DNA from 2 places in the Bacillus sp. JZ109 genome. Region 2 is predicted to be linked to the other one. Evidence: riboswitches for the same ligand, from Rfam matches in the RefSeq annotation. Region 2 holds a riboswitch; the other holds the start of a gene.
What was found. A riboswitch is a leader RNA that binds a small molecule or an ion and turns the genes downstream of it on or off. The one in region 2 is predicted to bind S-adenosylmethionine.
Positions count from the first base shown of each region.

Region 1 (7,648 bases), 2.0 Mb from region 2:
GCCCAGTGCGCGTTTAAAGGCGGCTTTGCTCATATTAAAACGTTCTCTGATATCATCAGGCTGGCTTTTGTCACTGTACGGCATGGCACCGTTTCTCGTTCTCATATACGTTAGAATGCACTCAGCATCAACTGACATTGCATCCTGTTTTCTTGGAAGCAGCGACAAGTTGACTGAACCGTCTTCTTTCACTTGAATCACCCGGCCTGTGACTCTTGAACCGAGTCTTGGCTCCTCTTTTCTTTCTGACGGGTGAATAAAACAGCGGATACCGTCATCCGTGATCACGAATGAACCCGATGCGATCAGCCTGTACACCGTACCTGTCAGCTCTTTATTCATCAGATCTTCTGAAGCGTCGGTAAACAGTTCGCTGATGATATCTTCCGGCGCTGGTTTCGCAAACATGCGCCCCCGGTTCGTCACCTTCAGCATACAGTAAAGTTTGTCCCCTTTTTGCGGCCAGACATCTTCGTACGGCGGCAAATGCTCAGTTGCGACTAGTGCGTCCTTCGATAAACCGACATCAACGAAAACGCCCATATCTTCCACTTTATCCACCACTTCAACCCAGCCATATTCATCCGCGCTGATGACCGGAATTTTCATCGTGGCCGCAAGCCTTTCCTGCTGGTCTACGTATATAAAGACTTCTACTTCGTCTCTGTCCTCGATATCCTCAGTCATTTCACTGTTATGTAAGAGAATCGTATCTTCCCCATCGGTTAAAAAGTAACCGAAGTCGGTTTGGTGATCTATACTCAAGGTTAATTGCTGCCCTGGTCTCATGCTATCGTCCTTCCTGTTCCGCTTATTCTCTGCGGATTTTGTTAACATTTTTTCCAATCATCACAAATTGATTCTTTGTTCTGTTGGAAGTTTCTCTTTATTCTACTATAATCAACACATAAGTTAAATGTTATGGAGGTTTTCATATGGCAAAAGAAAGTTCATTTGATATTGTATCCAAGGTGGAATTGCCTGAAGTGCAAAACGCAATCCAAATTGCACTGAAGGAAATCAGTACCCGATATGACTTTAAAGGCAGCAAAAGCGACATTTCTTTAGATAAAGAGGAGCTTATCCTCGTTTCCGATGACGAATTCAAATTAAGCCAGCTGAAAGATGTGCTGGTCAGCAAATTGATTAAACGAAACGTACCGACAAAAAACATTGAGTACGGCAAGGTTGAAAACGCGTCAGGCGGAACGGTGCGCCAGCGTGCAAAGCTTGTTCAAGGCATTGACAAGGACAACGCAAAAAAAATCAATACGATCATCAAAAACTCCGGACTGAAAGTAAAGTCTCAGGTGCAGGATGATCAAGTGCGTGTCACCGGAAAAAACAAAGATGACCTGCAGCAGATTATCTCAGCTGTACGGGGAGCAGATCTGCCAATTGACGTTCAATTTATAAATTTCAGATAAATTTTCTGATTCCTATTGATTATTGTCTTTATTTTCGGTAAATTTGGAGAAAGGGAAAAACGCCAGGTATCTTTTGGCACTTCCTGACACGAAAATTTCATATCCGTTCTTATCAAGAGAAGCAGAGGGACTGGCCCGACGAAGCTTCAGCAACCGGTGTAATGGCGATCAGCCATGACCAAGGTGCTAAATCCAGCAAGCTCGAACAGCTTGGAAGATAAGAAGAGACAAAATCACTGACAAAGTCTTCTTCTTAAGAGGACTTTTTTTATTTCTCTTTTTTCCTTGCTGATGTGAATAAAGGAGGCAGACAATGGGACTTTTAGAAGATTTGCAAAGACAGGTGTTAATCGGTGACGGCGCCATGGGGACACTCCTCTACTCCTATGGCATTGACAGGTGTTTTGAGGAGCTCAATATTTCAAAGCCGGAGGAAATTCAGCGCATACATAAAGCGTACGTTGAAGCGGGAGCCAACATTATTCAAACGAATACGTACGGGGCCAACTATATTAAATTATCCAGACACGGGCTTGAGGATGACATCAAAAAAATGAATCAGGAGGCCGTAAAGATCGCGCGGGCTTCAGCAGGCGATGCATACGTGCTTGGAACGATGGGCGGCATACGGACATTTAATAAAAACGCGTACAGTCTTGACGAAATTAAGCGCAGCTTCCGCGAGCAGTTGTATCTGCTGCTGCATGAAGAGCCGGATGGCTTGCTGTTAGAAACATATTATGATTTGGAAGAAGCCCGTGAAGTGCTGAAAATCGCGCGCAAAGAGACTGATCTTCCGATTATGCTCAATGTCTCCATGCACGAGCAAGGCGTATTGCAGGACGGAACGCCGCTTTCTGACGCATTGCGCTCGATTGCGGATCTCGGAGCTGATATCGTCGGCATTAACTGCCGCCTCGGCCCTTATCACATGATTGAAGCGCTCAGCGAAGTGCCGATTTTTGATGACGTCTTCTTATCCGTTTATCCGAACAGCAGTCTTCCTTCGCTTGAAGAGGGACGGCTCGTCTATGAAACAGACGACACGTATTTTCAAAACAGCGCGTCAGAATTCCGTAAGCAAGGCGCGCGGATTATCGGCGGCTGCTGCGGCACAACGCCGAATCACATCAGGGCGATGGCGGAAGCAGTTGGCGGACTAGCTCCGATTACAGAAAAAGAAGTCAAAACCCGGGCGAAAGAATTCATTTCTGTTCATCACGAGCGAACCGAGCCCGGCCTGGATGAGATCGCGGCGAAAAAACGCTCTATTATCGTAGAACTGGATCCGCCGAAAAAACTGAGCTTTGACAAATTTCTGTCCGCTGCTGCTGAATTAAAAGAAGCGGGAATCGATGCCCTGACACTCGCCGACAATTCTCTGGCGACCCCGCGGATCAGCAATGTTGCCTGCGGCGCTCTCATCAAGCAGCAGCTCGATATGCGTTCCCTTGTCCATATTACGTGCCGTGACCGTAACATTATCGGCTTACAGTCACATTTAATGGGCCTTGATACGTTAGGGCTGAATGACGTGCTTGCTATTACAGGTGACCCTTCTAAAATTGGGGATTTTCCTGGTGCGACGTCTGTATATGATTTAACATCTTTTGATTTAATCAGGCTGATCAAACAATTCAATGAAGGTCTGTCTCTGTCTGGAAAACCGCTCGGCAAGAAAACGAATTTCTCAGTTGCCGCCGCATTTAATCCTAACGTCCGCCATCTGGATAAAGCGGTAAAACGGCTTGAGAAAAAAATAGATTGCGGCGCAGATTATTTTGTTTCTCAGCCTGTCTATTCCGAGCAGCAGCTTGTCGATATCCATAACGAAACAAAACATCTGAAGACGCCGATCTATATCGGCATCATGCCGCTGACAAGCAGCCGGAATGCCGAATTCATCCATAATGAAATTCCCGGCATTAAGCTGTCTGATACGATTCGCGAAAAAATGGCCCATGCCGGTGAAGATAAAGAAAAGCAAAAGGCGGAAGGCCTTGCGATTGCACGCTCCCTGCTGGATACGGCATGCGAGCTGTTTAACGGCATCTACTTGATAACGCCTTTCCTCAGATCTGACTTAACCGCCGAGCTCACTTCCTATATTCAGCAAAAAGATGAGCAGCGCCAAAATATCTTTTTGCATTAATCCCTTAAAAGACTGTCTGATCCAATCGGGCGGTCTTTTTCAACGGGATTCGTGTTACGATATAGAAAAACAGTCATGAGGAGGAACATTATGCTCGAAGTCAAAACCATTTCCGCGGAAGATACATATGAAATCCGGCACCGCATTCTGCGTCCCCATCAATCCATTGAACAATGCAAATATGAAGAGGATCATGCAAAAGGCTCCTTTCATCTCGGCGCATTTTTTGAAGGAAAGCTGATCAGCATCGCTTCTTTTTCCCCGCAAAATCAGCCATTAATAACAGAATCCCCAGCATATCGGCTGAGAGGCATGGCAACGCTTGAAGGATATCGCGATCAAAAAGGCGGGAGCACGCTGATCAAACACGCGGAAGAGAAACTGGCAAAGAACGGCGTTCAGGCAGTCTGGTGCAATGCCAGAAGCCAGGTGAAAGGCTACTATTCAAAGCTTGGGTGGGAAGTACTCGGCGAACCGTTTGAGATTCCCGGCATAGGCACTCATATCATCATGTATAAAAAACTCGAAACAAGCAGGTGATCTGTATGAGGGTAATCGATAAGCTGATTAAGCTTCATGAAGAACATATCCCTAGTCTATTGCGGCTTTGCAGGCAAGCCGGGTGGCCGGATTACGGCGAACAAGAGCTGGCACTGCTTGTCCAGCAAGGACGCTTTTTCGGCTATCAAAATGTCAGCGGTGATATTATTTCCTGCATCGGCTTGTTTTTGTTTGGCCGGCTTGCTTCTATCGGCCTCGTGATCGTGGACAAAGAATATCAACGGCTCGGTCTCGGCCGGCGTATGGTAAACGCCTGTATCCCCCAAGCGGGTGAAAACACCGCCATCAGGCTTTGCGCCACAAAAGAAGGTTTGCCGCTTTATGAAAAAGCAGGTTTTCATACGGCAGGTTCAGTGCGAAAGTACAGCTGTCACAGTTTTCAACCTTATACAAAAAAGCTTGATGCTGAACTGACATCCTTTAGAGAACAAGACTTTCACGACTTAACCGCGGCGGATCTGGAAGCCTTTGGCGGAGATCGATCAAATCTTTTGCAGCAGCTTATTTCTGCTTCATGCGAATGTATCATCGCCAGAAATCATGACGGACAGCTAATTGGCTACGGACTTTCTGTACAGACACCGGCCAATTTGAAATTCGGCCCTATCATCGCTGCATCATCAGATGTTGCAGCACAAATAATTAACAGGCTGGCGGCCGGCAAACAAGGGCCGATGCGAATCGATATACCGAGTGAACACACGTCTCTGCATGACAGCCTGATAGAAATGGGATTTCGTAAAGATGATGAACCTCCGCTTTTGTTTTATCAGAAAAAAGCGCCTATTCAAAATGGACACTTATATGCTTTGATTTCACAGGCTCTCGGTTAACCCTCTTTTTTCCCGAACAGGTATCTTCTGTTCGGTTTTTTGCTGTCTGATCGCTGAATAAACGAAGCCATCAGGGACATTCTAAGCAGAAGAAAAGGAGTGTGCTCTGAGATGGAATCATCAAAACAAAATAACGGAATGACGGTTGTAGCAATCGGTTCAATCCCTTTAATATTAACCCTAGGAAACTCGATGCTTATTCCGATTTTGCCAAAAATGAAATCTGAACTTCATTTATCACAATTTCAAGTCAGTCTCGTGATCACAGTATTTTCCTTGATTGCAGCTTTTGCGATTCCGATTGTCGGTTATCTCGCAGACCGATTCTCAAGGAAAGTCATCATTATTCCCTGCTTAATTTTGTATGGTGCCGGCGGTTTGTTAGCCGGGTTTGCGGCAGGTTTTTTTGACAATGCCTATCCTTGGGTCATGGCAGGACGAGCGTTACAGGGAATCGGGGCAGCCGGAACCGGCCCAATTGCCATGGCACTGACGGGAGATCTGTTTAAAGGCGCCCAGGAGAGCAAGGTGCTCGGCCTTGTTGAAGCTTCAAACGGCATGGGGAAAGTGCTATCGCCGATCATTGGCTCGCTGATCGCCCTGCTTGTCTGGTATGGCGCGTTTTTTGCCTTTCCTGTGTTTTGTATCATTTCGATCGTACTGACTTGGATTTTTATTAAAGAAAAGAAAAAGGAAAAAGAACCGCCACCAATCGGAAAATATGCAAAAGGGCTGTTAAGTGTCTTTAAACACGAAGGCAGATGGCTGTTTACCGCTTATTTAGCAGGTGCGACCTGTTTGTTTACTTTATTCGGCATCCTGTTTTATCTCTCAGATGTTCTTGAAAAAACATACGACACCGACGGCGTGAAGAAAGGCTTGATTTTAGCGATCCCGCTTTTGGTTATGTGTGTGACGTCCTATACAACAGGAAGCAAAATCGGGCAAAAGCAATCGTTAATGAAAAAGCTGATCGTACTTGGATTGGCGTTCATGACCGTATCCTACGCGGCACTGTCATTCATTGAAAATCTTGTCCTTTTTATCAGTGTTCTTGTACTGAGCAGTATAGGCTCAGGTCTTGTCCTTCCTTGTGTGAACAGTTTTATTACCGGGGCTGTCGGCAAAGAAAGACGGGGATTTGTCACCTCGCTGTACGGCTCTGTACGTTTCTTAGGGGTAGCGATCGGTCCTCCGATTTTCGGCCGCCTGATGCAATGGTCCAGACCCGGCATGTTTTTAAGCATCGCGGGATTGACTCTCGTTGTCGGGATTCTTGTGATGATGCTCATCCATGTGAAGCAAAACAATGAAGAAACAAAAGAAAAAGAAGACCCTAAAATGGCTGGCAATCGGCTCCAGCCCGCTGAGGAAAGGTAGCACCCAGTTTGAAAATTGTACGGATTGAAACCTTTCCGCTATTTCACCGATTAGAAAAGCCATACGGAGATGCCAATGGGTTTAAACGATATCGGACTTGTTATCTCATTAGGATTATCACCGAAAGCGGGATAGACGGCTGGGGAGAATGCGTTGATTGGCTCCCTGCTCTCCATGTCGGTTTTACGAAGCGGATCATCCCGTTTCTATTGGGAAAACAGGCCGGCAGCCGCCTGTCATTAGTGCGCACGATTCAAAAATGGCACCAGCGGGCGGCCTCCGCTGTAAGCATGGCGCTGACAGAGATTGCAGCCAAAGCTGCGGATTGTTCGGTTTGCGAATTATGGGGCGGGCGATACAGAGAGGAGATTCCTGTGTACGCGTCTTTTCAATCGTACTCAGACTCCCCGCAATGGATCAGCCGCTCAGTCTCCAATGTTGAAGCCCAGTTGAAAAAAGGGTTTGAGCAAATCAAAGTCAAAATTGGCGGGACTTCATTCAAGGAGGATGTCCGGCACATCAATGCGCTGCAGCATACAGCAGGCAGCTCCATTACGATGATTCTGGACGCAAACCAAAGCTACGATGCCGCTGCGGCTTTTAAATGGGAGCGCTATTTCTCCGAATGGACGAACATTGGCTGGCTTGAGGAGCCTTTGCCCTTTGATCACCCGCAGGATTACGCTATGCTTCGAAGCCGTTTGTCTGTTCCTGTTGCCGGTGGAGAAAACATGAAAGGCCCGGCGCAATATGTGCCTCTCCTTTCACAGCGCTGTTTGGATATCATTCAGCCCGATGTCATGCATGTCAACGGAATTGATGAGTTTCGGGACTGCCTCCAGCTCGCGCGTTATTTCGGCGTCAGAGCATCCGCCCATGCATATGACGGATCGCTCTCACGACTCTATGCTTTATTTGCACAAGCCTGTCTGCCCCCATGGTCTAAAATGAAGAACGATCACATTGAACCGATCGAGTGGGACGTCATGGAGAATCCTTTTACAGATCTCGTCAGCCTGCAGCCTTCAAAAGGAATGGTCCACATCCCGAAAGGAAAAGGCATTGGAACAGAGATCAATATGGAGATCGTCAATCGCTACAAGTGGGATGGCTCAGCATATTAAGCTGGGCCATTTCTTTATTTTGAGACATAAATAATGGACAGCCTCATAAAATGAAAACAGCGGACAAGTCTTTTCATAAAGGAGCAAATGACTTAATGGCTGAACTGCTGATGAAAGCAAAACTTACGTTTATGATTGTCGTAGGCGGCGTACTACAGGGACTCGGCATGT
Region 1 covers NZ_CP096388.1:2,899,761-2,907,408, forward strand. Annotated here, with positions in the region: gene M1D94_RS15335 (CvfB family protein) at 1-837, opposite strand, end outside; gene M1D94_RS15340 (YajQ family cyclic di-GMP-binding protein) at 936-1,427, shown strand; SAM riboswitch class I at 1,534-1,651, shown strand; gene M1D94_RS15345 (bifunctional homocysteine S-methyltransferase/methylenetetrahydrofolate reductase) at 1,741-3,579, shown strand; gene M1D94_RS15350 (GNAT family N-acetyltransferase) at 3,670-4,119, shown strand; gene M1D94_RS15355 (GNAT family N-acetyltransferase) at 4,125-4,973, shown strand; gene M1D94_RS15360 (MFS transporter) at 5,085-6,353, shown strand; gene M1D94_RS15365 (mandelate racemase/muconate lactonizing enzyme family protein) at 6,362-7,477, shown strand; gene M1D94_RS15370 (YitT family protein) at 7,573-7,648, shown strand, end outside.
Region 1: it holds a riboswitch for S-adenosylmethionine, as region 2 does, so the genes downstream of both, M1D94_RS15345 (bifunctional homocysteine S-methyltransferase/methylenetetrahydrofolate reductase) here and metN (methionine ABC transporter ATP-binding protein MetN) in region 2, are expected to answer to the same signal.

Region 2 (7,648 bases):
AGTAATCAGGGAATTGGGAATTGATGAAGAAAAAGTGAATGTCAACGGGGGCGCAATCGCGCTTGGACACCCGCTTGGCTGTACGGGCACAAAGCTTACACTCTCACTCATCCATGAAATGAAACGGAGAAACGAGCAATTTGGAGTCGTGACCATGTGTATCGGCGGCGGGATGGGAGCGGCCGGTGTATTTGAATTATGCTAAAGGGGGAAAAACAAATGGCAAAAAAAGCGGCTGAAGTACAAAAAGGCGGCGGATTTTTAATCGAGGATGTCACATACGATCAAATGTATACACCGGAGGATTTCACTGACGAGCATAAAATGATTGCGAAAACAACGGAGGATTTCATCGAGCAAGATGTTCTCCCTCATATAGATGATATCGAAAACCACCAATTCGAGCATTCTGTCAGACTGTTGAAGAAAGCGGGCGAACTAGGGCTGCTTGGCGCCGATGTGCCGGAAGAATACGGAGGACTCGGCCTAGATAAAATCAGCTCGGCACTCATCACTGAGAAATTTTCGCGTGCAGGAAGCTTTTCTCTTTCTTATGGCGCGCATGTCGGTATCGGTTCCTTGCCGATCGTCTTTTTCGGGTCAGAAGAACAAAAGAAAAAATATTTGCCTGGACTCGCTTCAGGCGAAAAGATCGCCGCTTATGCTCTGACTGAGCCTGGCTCTGGGTCTGATGCACTTGGAGCAAAAACAACAGCTGTGCTGAATGAAGCAGGAACCCATTATGTATTAACAGGGGAAAAACAGTGGATTACCAACTCTGCTTTTGCCGATGTATTTGTGGTTTACGCTAAGGTAGACGGCGACAAGTTTTCAGCCTTTATTGTAGAAAAAGAGTTCCCGGGTGTCTCCACGGGACCGGAAGAAAAGAAAATGGGAATCAAGGGATCATCGACAAGAACCCTCATTCTGGATCAAGCTGAAGTGCCAAAGGAAAACCTGCTCGGAGAAATCGGCAAAGGGCATGTCATCGCCTTTAATATTTTAAACATCGGCCGTTACAAACTGGCGGTTGGCACAATCGGCGCATCTAAACGCGTCATCGAGCTGTCTGCGGCATACGCAAATCAGCGCCGCCAATTTAAAACGCCGATTGCTGGTTTTTCATTGACACAGGAAAAAATCGGGACAATGGCCTCAAGGCTGTATGCGATGGAAAGCTCTGTATACAGAACCGTCGGGCTGTTTGAAGATAATATGAGCCAGTTCACGGCCGAAGATCTCAAGGACGGCCGGCAAATCGCCAAATCGATTGCGGAATACGCCATCGAATGCTCTCTGAATAAGGTATTCGGCTCTGAAACGCTTGATTATATCGTTGATGAAGGCGTGCAGATTCATGGAGGCTACGGCTTTATGCAGGAATACGAAGTAGAAAGGGCCTATAGGGATTCAAGGATCAATCGGATTTTTGAAGGCACAAACGAAATCAACCGGTTAATCGTGCCAAGCACCTTCCTGAAAAAAGCGCTTAAAGGCGAGCTGCCTTTATTCGAAAAAGCGCAGTCGCTGCAGGAAGAACTCATGATGCTTATGCCTGAAGAGCCTGGAAGCGGCGTCTTAGAGCAGGAGAAATATATCGTCAAGCAAGCCAAAAAAATTGCGTTGTTTGCTGCCGGCCTAGCCGCGCAAAAATACGGAAAAGCGATCGATCGTGAGCAAGAAATTCTCGTGAACGTAGCGGATATCGTCAGCAATGTATACGCAATGGAATCAGCCGTGCTCAGAACGGAAAAGGCCATTGCCGCACAAGGCGCCGAAAAAGCAGCGCAAAAGGTGCTGTACACAGAAATTTTCGTTCAAGAGGCCTTTAACGAAATTGAAGCGCATGCGAAGGAATCCCTTATCGCAATGGAAGAAGGAGATTCACTCCGCATGATGCTTTCCGCTCTGCGCAAGCTGACACGCGTAACGCCTAAAAACGTGATTCAGAAAAAACGCGAGGCGGCGGCAGGCATTTTTGAGGCTGAGAAATATACTGTCTGATTGGCCAAGAGCTCCGCATGCGCGGAGCTTTTTTTAAGAAGCACTGTTTTAGGTTTTTAAAACAAACTGTGTTAAAATAACCTCGATTATTTTATTGAGGGGGAAGAAGATGTCGTTAACTTTTTACTGGTACCCTAAATGCGGAACGTGCCGCAAAGCAAAGAAGTGGCTTGAAGAGCATGGAAAAGAAATAAACGAAATACATATTGCTGAGCAGCCGCCAAGCAAAGAAGAATTAAAAGCGCTTTATGAAAAAAGCGGGCTGGATCTCAAGAAATTTTTCAACACGAGCGGCATGAAATACCGCGAGCTCAATCTCAAGGAAAAGCTGTATCACATGTCAGAGGACGAACAGCTCGAGCTGCTGGCTTCAGATGGTATGCTGATCAAACGCCCGCTTACAACAGACGGCGAAAAAGTGACTGTCGGATTTAAAGAAGACCAATTTGAAGAAAACTGGGCTTAATGTAAATTTTTTTTGAAAAGTGTGGTATCTTCTTATTGTAGTGCTGTAAAAAATGGAGGGATTCAATTGAGCATACCAAAAGATTTGCGTTACTCAGGAGAACACGAGTGGGTAAAAGTTGAAGGAGAAAAAGCCAGAATCGGAATTACGCATTTTGCCCAGTCCGAACTAGGCGACATCGTGTTTGTCGAACTTCCTGAAGTGGGCGCTGAAATCAAAGCGGACGAGCCATTCGGCAGTGTTGAATCCGTTAAAACGGTATCTGAGCTTTATGCACCGATTAACGGAACGGTTGTGGAAGTAAACGAAGATCTTGATGACAGTCCGGAATTCGTCAACGAATCTCCGTACGAAAAAGCATGGATGATCGTCGTTGAGCCATCTGACGCTTCTGAAATTGAAAAACTGATGACAGCAGAGCAATACGAAGAGATGACACAAGAAGACTAAAACAGGATAGCCGTAAAAGCAATTGGACACGCTAACGTTATGGGAGGTGTCCAATATGGCTTTCGACAAACAAAAGCTCGATGTCACCAATGACGTGACAGGCCGCTTTCAAAATGGCCGGCTCTCGTTATATCATGATAATGAGATGATCGGCCAAATGACAAGCATGAATGAATATGAGCTTAAGTCCGGTTATTCCTTTGAAAATGAGAAATTTTATAAGACAGCCGATGTGGTCTCTGGAGACGACGCAAAATATGTAGATTGTGACTACGAAAACGGCTGGTGTTAATGTTGGCGGTGAATTTCACTGCCTTCTTTTACAATCTGAACGTTTCAAATTTGACGCGGCAGGTGAACAAGATGAAGATGGATGAGCTGGAAAAGGTTATGATTGTCGAGGGGAAATCAGATAAAGAGAAAATCGAAAGCGTCCTGAATGAACCGGTGCGCATTATCTGCACAAACGGAACAATCAGCCAGCTGAGGCTCGAGGAATTGGCTGACGAGCTTTATGATAAAGACGTCTATATATTAGTTGATGCTGATGAATCAGGTGAGAAATTGAGAAAACAGCTGAAGCGTGAATTTAATGAAGCCTGCCATCTCCATATCGACAGAGCCTATAAGGAAGTAGCGGCTGCGCCCAGGCACCATATCGCTTCTGTATTGTGCGTGCGAATCTGAATGTCCATACTATTTTTCTTGAAAGAAAGTCCCGAGGTGTATAGCATGAAAGAACTCCAAGAACACGAACTTGATCACATTGAAGATGATGTGTACCTTCTATATTTATATACTCCGTTTTGCGGCACCTGCCAGCTTGCAAGCAAAATGCTGACAGTGGTGAAAGAAATGCTGCCGGATGTCGCCTTCTATCAAAACAATGTCAATTACTCTCCGACATTCGCAAAAGCGTATCAAATTGAAAGCGTCCCTTGTTTTCTGCTGTTTAAAGGCGGAAAGGTGGTCGAAAGAGGATATGCATTTCATTCCGTTTCTTATTTATATGAGCTGATCAAACAAAAATCATCTTCCGCATCCCATTTATGACATATTTCTCAGCATATCCAATGAAATTGTCGTTCGTTTTATAAAGGGGTTCTTGCGACAAAGAGAGAAATGTGTATGTATGACCAACAAATAGGAGGTTGTACATATGGAGAAAGCGGAAGTTTTAGAAGATGAGTATCAGCATCTGTTTTTAAAACCCCTTTTGAATGCCTCAACATTGCTCATTACCTTCCAAGGAGAAGCAGAAGCCTTAACCGTCTCAATAAACGAACAGGGAGAAATGAAAAAAGTTTCTCCGCCCCAAACGTCCAACCTGACCTTTTACGGAAACCAAACGGAAATTATTGATTTATTGCACGGAGACATTTCCCTTCAGCACCTGATTCAGAGCGGAAGCCTCAAAGTAAAGGGGTCATTCAGGGCCCTGTTAAAACTGGAAGCCATTCTCTGGCTGACAAATGGATTTTTTCAGAGGATTTTAAAAAATTAAAAAATAATAAATTATTATAATAGTAAAAGTTGACATCATTTATTTTATTGACATTTAATCATTCGCCGTGCTATTCTACATTAAGAATTTCCGGACGAAAAAGACTATATATTTCTCTTATCAAGAGAGGTGGAGGGAAGTGCCCTATGAAGCCCGGCAACCATCAACGCTGTTGAAATGGTGCCAATTCACACGAAGCGTTCAGCTTTGAAAGATGAGAGAAAGGCATTTTATATAAGCCTTTCTGCTCAAGTGTGCAGAAAGGCTTTTCTTTTGCAGAAAAAACCGGAAGATTTCTTAGAATAGTGTTAAGGCAGGTGATTGCTTTGATCAATCTTCAGGATGTTTCAAAAGTTTACAAGTCGAAACATGGAGATGTCAATGCTGTCCAAAACGTCTCGCTTTCCATTAAAAAAGGTGAGATTTTTGGAATTATAGGATATAGCGGAGCTGGTAAGAGTTCCTTAATCCGTCTGCTGAACGGCCTTGAGAAACCAACCTCAGGAACCGTGGAAGTGGCGGGAACCAAGATTAATGAAGTAAATGGACGCGGTTTAAGAAAAGCACGCCATGAGATCAGTATGATTTTCCAGCATTTCAATTTGCTTTGGTCGCGGACTGTCAGAGATAATATCATGTTTCCTTTGGAAATTGCCGGAGTGAAAAAGAGCGAGCGGATCAAGCGCGCCAATGAACTGATTAAACTGGTAGGTTTAGAAGGAAAAGAAAAATCTTATCCGTCTCAGCTGAGCGGCGGTCAGAAGCAGCGTGTGGGAATTGCCAGAGCGCTTGCAAACAATCCGAAGGTTCTCCTTTGTGACGAAGCGACATCAGCATTAGATCCGCAAACGACAGATTCAATTCTGGATCTATTGTCCGATATTAATGAAAGACTCGGTTTGACGATTGTGCTGATTACGCACGAAATGCATGTCATCCGCAAAATCTGCAACAGAGTCGCCGTCATGGAAAACGGCAAGGTGGTCGAAGAAGGCGAGGTTCTCGATGTCTTCAAAAATCCAAAGGAACAAATGACAAAACGATTTGTTCAGCAGGTGACAGAGCCGGAAGAAACGAAAGAGACGCTTCAGCACCTTCTTGATGATACAGCATCAGGAAAAATGGTTCAGCTCACATTTGTCGGTGAGTCAGCTGAACAGCCTTTGATTACAGAGATGATCAGAAACTTCAATGTCAGCGTCAATATTCTGCAAGGGAAAATTTCGCAGACGAAGGATGGGGCTTACGGTTCACTGTTCATCCACATTGACGGGGACGAGGAAGAAGTGCAAAACGTGATCCGATTCATTAATGACAAACAGGTGAAAGCAGAGGTGATCACGAATGTTTGAAAAATACTTCCCGAACGTTGATTTAACTGAATTATGGAACGCGACATATGAAACACTTTATATGACGCTGATTTCTTTACTGTTTGCTTTTGTCATCGGGGTCATCCTCGGCTTGCTGCTCTTTCTGACGAGCAAAGGAAGCCTCTGGCAGAATAAAGCGGTCAACTCTGTGATTGCGGCCGTTGTTAACATATTCAGATCGATTCCGTTCCTTATTTTAATTATTTTACTATTAGGTTTTACGAAATTTTTAGTCGGCACGATCTTAGGGCCAAACGCCGCATTGCCGGCGCTGGTAATCGGCTCGGCACCATTTTACGCGCGCCTTGTTGAAATCGCGCTGCGTGAGGTGGATAAAGGTGTGATTGAAGCCGCTAAATCAATGGGCGCGAAAACGTCTACGATTATTTTCAAAGTGCTGATTCCGGAATCAATGCCTGCTCTTATTTCTGGCATTACGGTTACTGCCATCGCTTTGATCGGCTCAACGGCAATTGCCGGAGCCATTGGTTCAGGAGGCCTTGGAAACCTTGCGTACGTAGAAGGATATCAGTCTAATAACGCTGATGTTACCTTCGTTGCTACTGTGTTTATTTTAATCATCGTGTTTATTATTCAAATCATCGGTGATCTAATAACAAATATTATAGACAAACGATAAGGGAGGATTTACATTGAAAAAGCTATTTTTGGGTGCATTACTGCTTGTATTTGCAGGAGTCATGGCTGCCTGCAGTTCGAATAACGGCGCTGAATCTGGCAAGAAAGAAATTGTCGTTGCGGCAACAAAAACACCGCATGCGGAAATTTTAAAAGAAGCTGAACCATTGCTGAAAGAAAAAGGCTATACGCTGAAAGTGAAAGTGCTTAGTGATTACAAAATGTACAATAAAGCTTTAGCTGATAATGAAGTGGACGCGAACTACTTCCAGCACATTCCTTACCTTGAGCAAGAAATGAAAGAAAACACAGATTACAAACTTGTGAATGCCGGCGCTGTTCACTTAGAGCCATTCGGTATTTACTCTAAAACATACAAATCACTGAAAGACCTTCCAGACGGTGCGACAATCATTCTGACAAACAACGTTGCTGAACAAGGACGTATGCTTGCAATGCTTGAAAACGCTGGATTAATCACTCTTGATTCTAAGGTAGAAACAATTGACGCAACATTGAAAGACATTAAGAAAAACCCGAAAAACCTTGAATTCAAAAAAGTGGCGCCTGAATTAACGGCAAAAGCATATGAAAACAAAGAAGGAGACGCGGCCTTCATCAATGTAAACTATGCGATCCAAAATAAATTAAATCCTAAAAAAGATGCAATTGAAGTAGAATCAACGAAAAACAACCCATACGCTAACATCATCGCAGTAAGAAAAGGCGAAGAAGATTCTGCAAAAATCAAAGCGCTGATGGAAGTTCTTCACTCTAAAAAGATCAAAGACTTCATCGAGAAAAAATACGACGGAGCTGTGCTTCCTGTATCTGAATAAGACTGAAACCCCGGATGAGAAATCCGGGGTTTTTTTCGCGTATTTTCCTAAAAGCTGTTCATAATAAAAAGGAATGTTAAACAGATGGAGGGATTTTCTTTGAATCAAGACAGAGGAAGCATGCAGGACGCGTTAAAACAATATAAACATGGTTTAGGTACATTTGAACAAAAGATGCCGCTGATGGGAAGGAAATTTAACGAATTTACTGAACAGTGCTTTGCCGGGAATTCTCTGACTGAAAGAGAAAAACAGCTGATCGCCCTCGGAATTGCCATCAATGCTCAGGACGAATATTGCATGATCTATCATACAAAAGGCTGTCTCGATCAGGGAGCGACAGAAGAAAACATTCTCGAAGCCGTCAGTGTGG
Region 2 covers NZ_CP096388.1:872,566-880,213, forward strand. Annotated here, with positions in the region: gene M1D94_RS04410 (acetyl-CoA C-acetyltransferase) at 1-205, shown strand, start outside; gene fadE (acyl-CoA dehydrogenase FadE) at 220-2,004, shown strand; gene M1D94_RS04420 (arsenate reductase family protein) at 2,114-2,470, shown strand; gene gcvH (glycine cleavage system protein GcvH) at 2,537-2,920, shown strand; gene M1D94_RS04430 (YusG family protein) at 2,976-3,212, shown strand; partial or broken gene M1D94_RS04435 (toprim domain-containing protein) at 3,290-3,651, shown strand; gene M1D94_RS04440 (thioredoxin family protein) at 3,653-3,973, shown strand; gene M1D94_RS04445 (SCP2 sterol-binding domain-containing protein) at 4,080-4,424, shown strand; SAM riboswitch class I at 4,539-4,645, shown strand; gene metN (methionine ABC transporter ATP-binding protein MetN) at 4,751-5,776, shown strand; gene metP (methionine ABC transporter permease MetP) at 5,769-6,437, shown strand; gene metQ (methionine ABC transporter substrate-binding lipoprotein MetQ) at 6,451-7,275, shown strand; gene M1D94_RS04465 (carboxymuconolactone decarboxylase family protein) at 7,360-7,648, shown strand, end outside.